3 regions of the Streptomyces sp. SS7 genome follow, and region 2 is predicted to be linked to each of the others. Evidence: riboswitches for the same ligand, from Rfam matches in the RefSeq annotation. Region 2 holds a riboswitch; each other region holds the start of a gene.

Region 1 (2,192 bases), 1.1 Mb from region 2:
TGCCCCGAGTACGGCTCTGCGTGGAAAGCGCTTGCTCGTCATGGGGATCACTCTGTCCCCACCCCGGACCGGCTGTCGACGGGGCGAAAAGGGATGCCACGACGAAGGCCGGGCCCGGGGCTCGGGTCCGGCCTTCGTCCTGCGTGTCAGGCGTGCACGGCGGTCGTCGTCGGCGGGGTCAGCCGACGGCGACGCCGTGGGAGCGGAGGTAGCCGACCGGGTCCACGTCGGATCCGTAGTCCGGCGTGGTGCGGATCTCGAAGTGCAGGTGCGGGCCGGTCACGTTGCCGGTGGCGCCGGAGAGGCCGATCTGCTGGCCGGCGGTCACGGTCTGGCCGGCCGAGACCGAGAGCTGCGACAGGTGGGCGTACTGGGCGTAGTAGCCGTCGGCCAGCTTGATGACGACCTGGTTGCCGTACGCACCGCCCCAGCCGGCGGAGACGACGGTGCCCGCCGCGACGGCCTTGAGGGAGGTGCCGGTCGGGACGACGAAGTCGACGCCGGTGTGGTAGCCGCTGGACCACATGCTGCCGGCCACGTGGTAGCCGGTGCCGATGGTCGCGCCGGACACCGGGAGGGTGTAGCCGCTGGAGGAGGTGGCGCTCCCGGCGGACCGGGCGGCCGTGTCCGAGGACGACGAAGAGGACGACTGCGTCGGCTGTGTCGACTTCGACGAGGAGGACGAGGAGGACGAGGCCGAAGAAGAGGAGGACGAGGAGCCGGTCGACGACCGGGTGCCGGTGCTCGCGGCCCGCGTGCCGAGCGACAGCTTCAGGCCGGGGTGGATCAGCGAGGGGTTGCTGCCGACGGCCTCGCGGTTGTCCGCGTACAGCTTCTGCCAGCCGCCGCGGACCTGCTGCTCGTCGGCGATCCTGGCCAGGTAGTCGCCGGCCCGCACGGTGTAGCTCCGGGCGTGCGCGGCGGACTTCCGTGTCGTCGTCGCGGAGGCCCGGACGGCGTTGTCCGCGACCGACTGGGAGACGGTCTGCGCCACGGCCTGGGAAGCACCCTGGGAAACGGACTGGGGGGGTGGCCGCGTGGGCGCCGGTGGCCCCCATGAGCGGGAGGGCGAGTGCGGCCCCGCCGGTTCCGGCGACGGCGATGGAGCGGGTGAAGCGCTGGGTCTTCGGGCGGCGGTGCTTACCCTTCGCGGGCATGGCGAATTCCTCTCCGGCGCCTGCGAGGTGAGCTGTCGGGTGCGGACTGGAGATGCCCGGCCGCGACGGGTCGCGGCTTTACCCCGAGCCTGTTCCGGAGACCGGGACAGGCGGTTCTGCCTGTGGGTCCCCCGCTCCTGCCGTGCACGGGTGAGTGTGCGGATTCCGGACGGCGGCAGGATTCGGCGTCCGTCCGGATGGGTCTGGAACGTAAGCGACCAGGACGCACAGGAACAAGCAGTGGTTGCCCTGTTCACGCCTTTCTCTTGATCCGCTGTGCGAATTCCCTGTGACGCTCCGTGCAACCACCACGGGGAATTTCGCCTAACGCCCTTGAAACGCCCTTGGATTACGTGAGCATGACGGGCGACGCAGGGTCACGGATATGACCCTGCTCACGTAATACCCTTGCAGGATCCCTTATTCCAGAGCGAGTTGGAACGAAGGATTCAATTCGGACAGATCCCTCAGATGCGACGCAGGCGGATAACCGTCGCATCGAGGTCACCGCGCAGCCCGGTCCGCAGCCCGTGGTGCAACAGCACCGCACCTCGGTGGACTTCACCCGTTTCGCGGCATTCGTACGACGCCGTCGGGTCCAGGCCGCGCAGACGCAACGCCGGGACCGGCTCGCCGTAGCGCTGGGCCTGGAGCCAGGCGAGGACGACGGTCTCGTCGCCGCGGACGTACTGGACGGCGCTCAGCCCGCCCGCCGGAGGGCGCAGCCGGTACTGGTCGCCGCGCTGGACGAGGGGCCGGATCTCCTTGTAGAGGTCCACCCAGCGGCGGGCCTCGGCGAGCTCCTCCTCGGTCCACTCGGAGAGGTCGCCGCCGACGCCGAGCACCCCGGCCATGGCGCTGACGAAACGGAAGCGCAGCGAGCTGATCCGGCCGTTGAGCTGGGTGTTGGGGCTGTCGGTGACCCAGGCGGCCATCACGCGCGCGGGGTGGATCTGGCTGAAGCCGTGCTGGATGTCGAGCCGGTCGAGCGGGTCGGTGTTGTCGGAGGTCCACACCTGGTCGGTGCGGGCGAGG
Region 2 (2,192 bases):
GAGAAGGGCTACACGTACGGCGTGCGTGCCTTCGGGCAGGTCCTGCGCTCCGCCCCGGACGGCTCGGGCGCCGCGATGCTCGCCATCAGCGGTTCCGTCGACACGCCGAACACCGGTCCCGCGCTGGACGACCTGTGGAAGGTGCTGCGCACCCTCGCGGCGGAGGGCCTGACGGACGCCGAGCGCGATGTCGCCGTGCAGAACCTGGTGGGCGTGGCGCCGCTGAAGTACGAGACCGCGGCGGCCGTCGCGAGCACGCTGGCCGACCAGGTCGAGCAGTTCCTGCCCGACGACTACCAGGCCACGCTCTACCGTCAGCTCGCCGCGACCGGCACGGTCGAGGCCACCGCCGCGGCCGTGAGCGCCTTCCCGGTGGACCGTCTGGTGACCGTCCTCGTCGGTGACGCCGCGCAGATCAAGGAGCCCGTCGAGGCGCTCGGGATCGGCGAAGTCACCGTCGTCCCCGCCGAGTAGACGCGGCAGAGGCGGACGTACTGCGGCCCCGGGGCGTCGTCCCGGGGCCGCAAGATGTCCGAATTGATGCGGAGGTTGTGTGTCTGTGCTGTGGCGTGCGCTACAAAAACCGTGATCCGTTTGAGGATTGATAACGGTCCCGCATAGCGTCGGCCCGGCTGTCCGTCAGGCACCGCGCCGCATCCGCGGCACCGGACAGTCATCGCCGAGTCCCCGTACGGCGCGAGCCAGGGGAGCCGGGGACCCGCCCTCCTGTCGCCGCCTTCGGGGCTGGAGGGGCCCAGTCCCTGGGGTGAATCGGACGCCCGCGCGTGAGCGAGGGGGTCCGTAGGAGACCTTCCTGCTCCGAACCCGTCAGCTAACCCGGTAGGCGAGAGGGAAGGAAAGGACCGCTCGCCCTTCATGGCGTATACCTGCACCACCGGGAAGCACCGCCGGCCCAGCCGGATGCAGCGCACCACCGCCCGCGCGGCGGGATTCGCGGCGCTGACCACCACCGGTGTCATGGCCACCGTCGCCTCCAGCCCGGCCTTCGCCGCGGAGCCGACCCCCGAGCAGACCGGCCTGATCCCGGTCGTCACCGCCGGCGAGGCCGTCGCCGAGCAGGTCGACGACCAGGTCGCCCTGCAGAAGAAGGCCGCCTTCGAGGAGGCCGCGCGCAAGGCCGCCGCCAAAAAGGCCGCCGAGGAGCGCGAGGCACGCGTGCGTGCCGCCCGTGAGGCCGAGCGCAAGCGCCTGAACGCCTTCGTGCTGCCGATCACCGGGTCCTACGTCTCCACCGGCTACCACGCGAGCAGCTCCCTGTGGTCCTCCGGCAGCCACACCGGCATCGACTTCCACGCCGCCAGCGGCACCCCCGTGCACGCGGTCGGCCTCGGCACCGTCGTCGAGGCGGGCTGGGGCGGGTCCTACGGCAACAACGTCGTCATCCGGATGAACGACGGCACGTACACCCAGTACGCGCACCTGTCCTCCATCGGGGTCTCGGTCGGCCAGCAGGTCACCCCCGGGCAGCAGATCGGCCTGTCCGGCGCGACCGGCAACGTCACCGGCCCGCACCTGCACTTCGAGGCCCGGACGACGGCGGAGTACGGCTCCGACATCGACCCGGTCGCCTACCTCCGCCAGCACGGCGTCAACGTCTGACGCCACCCGGCGACACCGCGTCCCAGAGCCCCGGCCCCAGCGGCCGGGGCTTTCGCCGTTTTCGCCACCCCGCTGTCCAAAAAATATCCCTGGATTCCGGTCCGCCTTCGGAAATTGCCGCTGATTGCAATAGAGTCACGGAACACACGTCAATCGGCGGAGCTCGGCGACGTTTCACGGGGATTAAGACGGAGGCTGTCATGCGTATTCCGGCGCACTCGGTGTGCACGGCCATCCGGGACGACATCGTCGCGGGTGTCTACGAGCGCGGCAGCCGTCTCACCGAGGAACTCCTCGCCCGCCGCTACGGCGTCTCCCGCGTCCCCGTCCGGGAGGCGCTGCGCACCCTGGAGGCCGAGGGCTTCGTCGTCACCCGGCGGCACGCGGGCGCGTGCGTCGCGGAGCCGACCGAGCAGGAGGCGGCCGACCTGCTGGAGATGCGCATGCTCCTGGAGCCGCTGGGGGCCGCCCGGGCCGCCCAGCGCCGCACGGAGGCGCATCTGAAGGTGCTGCGCGGGCTCGTCCGGCTGGGCCAGGAGCGGGCCCGCAGGGGCAACAGCGAGGATCTGCGC
Region 3 (2,192 bases), 3.0 Mb from region 2:
AGGAGGTCGCCTCGTCGGCGGTCCAGCCGAAGACGTTGCCGCCGAGGGAGAGGGGGAAGACCTCGAGGTCCGAGGAGCCGAGCTTGCGCAGAGAAGTCATGTCCTACGTCAACACCGTCTTCGGAGCGGCCCATTCCGTCCGTCGCGCCGAAGCATACGAAGAACGTGTGAACAGGACCGCTCCCGACAGGACGGCATCAGGAGCACGGCACCGGGAGGACGGCACAGGAAACGGCACCCTTACGGGTTGAGCCCCTTGCTGTGCAGCCAGGCCATCGGGTCGATGCCGTTGGCGGCGCCGTCGGGGTGGACCTCCAGGTGGAGGTGGGCGCCGGTCACATTGCCGGTGGCGCCCACGCGGCCGATCACGTCACCGGTGCCGACCTTCTGGCCGGCGCTGACGTTGATCGAGGACTGGTGGCAGAACCACAGCTCGGTGCCGTCGTCCAGGGTGAGGATGGTGCGGTAGCCGTAGGAGCCGGCCCAGCCCGCCTCGGTGATGGTGCCGCTGTGGACGGCCTTGATGAGGGTGCCGGTGGGGGCGGCGAAGTCCAGGCCGGTGTGGTAGCCGGAGGACCAGTAGGCGCCGGCCTGGCCGAAGGTCGCGGTGAGCGTGTACGAGGAGGTCGGCAGCGTGTACTGCTTGGCCAGCTCGGCCAGGCGCGCGGCCTCGGCCTTCTCCTTGGCGGCCTGCTCGGCCTTCTTCTTCGCGGCGGCGGCCGCGGCCTTCGCGTCCTGGTCGGCCTTGGCGACGGCGGCCGCCTCCGCCTTGGCCGCGGCGGCCTCGGCGCGCTCGGCGACCTGGCTCTGCTGCGACTCGGCCTGCGCCATGATCCGCTCGCGCAGCGCCTCGCCGGCGTCGGCGGCGGCTCCGCCGCTGTTGTTGTCGGTGGCCACGGAGGCCTCGGTGCCGAAGCCGGCGAGCGCGGGCGCGGTGTCCTGGCCGGAGTCGTCGTCGGAGATGAGGGAGCCCACGGAGGGCAGGTCCGGCATGGCGATGGAGACCGGGGGCTTGCCGGTGTTGGCGCTGGCCATGCCGCCGGCGCTGAAGGCGGCGATGACGCCGACGCCGAGGACCGTGGAGCTGCGGGCGAATCCGCCGCCGCGCTGCTTGGCGACCCGGTGCTTGCCCCGGACCGGGGCGAGGGAGTCCTCGGTGGGATTCCACTCCTCCCAGGGGCCCTCTTCGCTGCGGTAGCTGCCGTAGCCGAAGGTGTCGGAAGAGGAACGCTGGCTCGGCGCGAAGGGGGCTTCGGGAGCAGGCCGGTTGGACGCCACGCGGGCGTACTCCTTTCCTTCCGACGCCTACCGGGTTAGCTGACGGGTTCGGAGCGGGAAGGTCTCCTACGCGCGTAAACCGTTCGTGACTCCGTGAGTTCACTACGGCTTCCGTGCGATTCACCCCAGGGTGGTGGTTCCCCGGTTCCCTTACGGGATTCGGCGCGTGCGCACGGAGCCGACTCTTGTGACGGCTGGGACGACCGCGCTGCGTTATCGAACGTTAATAGACCCGGGCGTAGCTTTCCAAGCTCTTCTGCTTGATCAACAACCTTTTTTGGCCTGGACTTTCGGGCCATGACCGGTGAAAAACGGGCGAGTTGCCGGAATACACAGGCGAGGTACAGCCACCACAAGCACGGGGCGGAGGGCGCACGCGCCAAACACCGAGGGCCGGAACCCTTTCGGATTCCGGCCCTCGGCCTTCAGTAGCGGGGACAGGATTTGAACCTGCGACCTCTGGGTTATGAGCCCAGCGAGCTACCGAGCTGCTCCACCCCGCGTCGGTGACACCACTGTATCACCCGGTCAGGTGCAGGTTCGGCACCCTCGCCCGCTCGGCGTACTCCGGGAGGACGACGACGTCCACGCCCTCGGCCGTCAGCAGCCCGTTTCCGTCGGCGGCCGTCACGAAGGTGTCCGGCTCCCGCCAGGCGGTGACCACCCGGCGCACGCCCGCGTCGAGGATGAGCCGGGCGCAGGGCCTGGGGCGGGAGGCGCGGCGGGCGCAGGGTTCGAGGCTGCTGTAGACCGTGGCCGTGGCCAGCCGGGGGTCGGCCGGGTCGAGTCGGGCGAGGGCGGCCTCCTCGGCGTGGACGACGGGGTCGCCGCCCTCGCGGGAGTGGCCGCGCGCCAGTTCCGTGCCGTCGGCGGCGACGATCACCGCGCCGACGCTGAAGGCGGTCGGGGAGGGC

The links. A riboswitch is a leader RNA that binds a small molecule or an ion and turns the genes downstream of it on or off. The one in region 2 is predicted to bind cyclic di-AMP.
Positions count from the first base shown of each region.
Region 1: another riboswitch for cyclic di-AMP. It lies ahead of U5640_RS04925 (LysM peptidoglycan-binding domain-containing M23 family metallopeptidase); the one in region 2 lies ahead of U5640_RS10015 (M23 family metallopeptidase).
Region 3: another riboswitch for cyclic di-AMP. It lies ahead of U5640_RS24375 (M23 family metallopeptidase); the one in region 2 lies ahead of U5640_RS10015 (M23 family metallopeptidase).

Region 1 covers NZ_CP141223.1:1,093,232-1,095,423, forward strand. The annotation lists gene U5640_RS04920 (DUF6250 domain-containing protein) at 1-42, opposite strand, end outside; partial or broken gene U5640_RS04925 (LysM peptidoglycan-binding domain-containing M23 family metallopeptidase) at 179-1,157, opposite strand; cyclic di-AMP (ydaO/yuaA leader) riboswitch at 1,162-1,355, opposite strand; gene U5640_RS04930 (alpha-galactosidase) at 1,625-2,192, opposite strand, start outside.
Region 2 covers NZ_CP141223.1:2,233,593-2,235,784, reverse strand. The annotation lists gene U5640_RS10020 (pitrilysin family protein) at 1-474, shown strand, start outside; cyclic di-AMP (ydaO/yuaA leader) riboswitch at 668-862, shown strand; gene U5640_RS10015 (M23 family metallopeptidase) at 877-1,620, shown strand; gene U5640_RS10010 (GntR family transcriptional regulator) at 1,821-2,192, shown strand, end outside.
Region 3 covers NZ_CP141223.1:5,266,595-5,268,786, reverse strand. The annotation lists gene U5640_RS24380 (aldo/keto reductase) at 1-100, opposite strand, end outside; gene U5640_RS24375 (M23 family metallopeptidase) at 241-1,278, opposite strand; cyclic di-AMP (ydaO/yuaA leader) riboswitch at 1,286-1,453, opposite strand; tRNA gene U5640_RS24370 (tRNA-Met) at 1,708-1,781, opposite strand; gene U5640_RS24365 (dihydrofolate reductase family protein) at 1,799-2,192, opposite strand, start outside.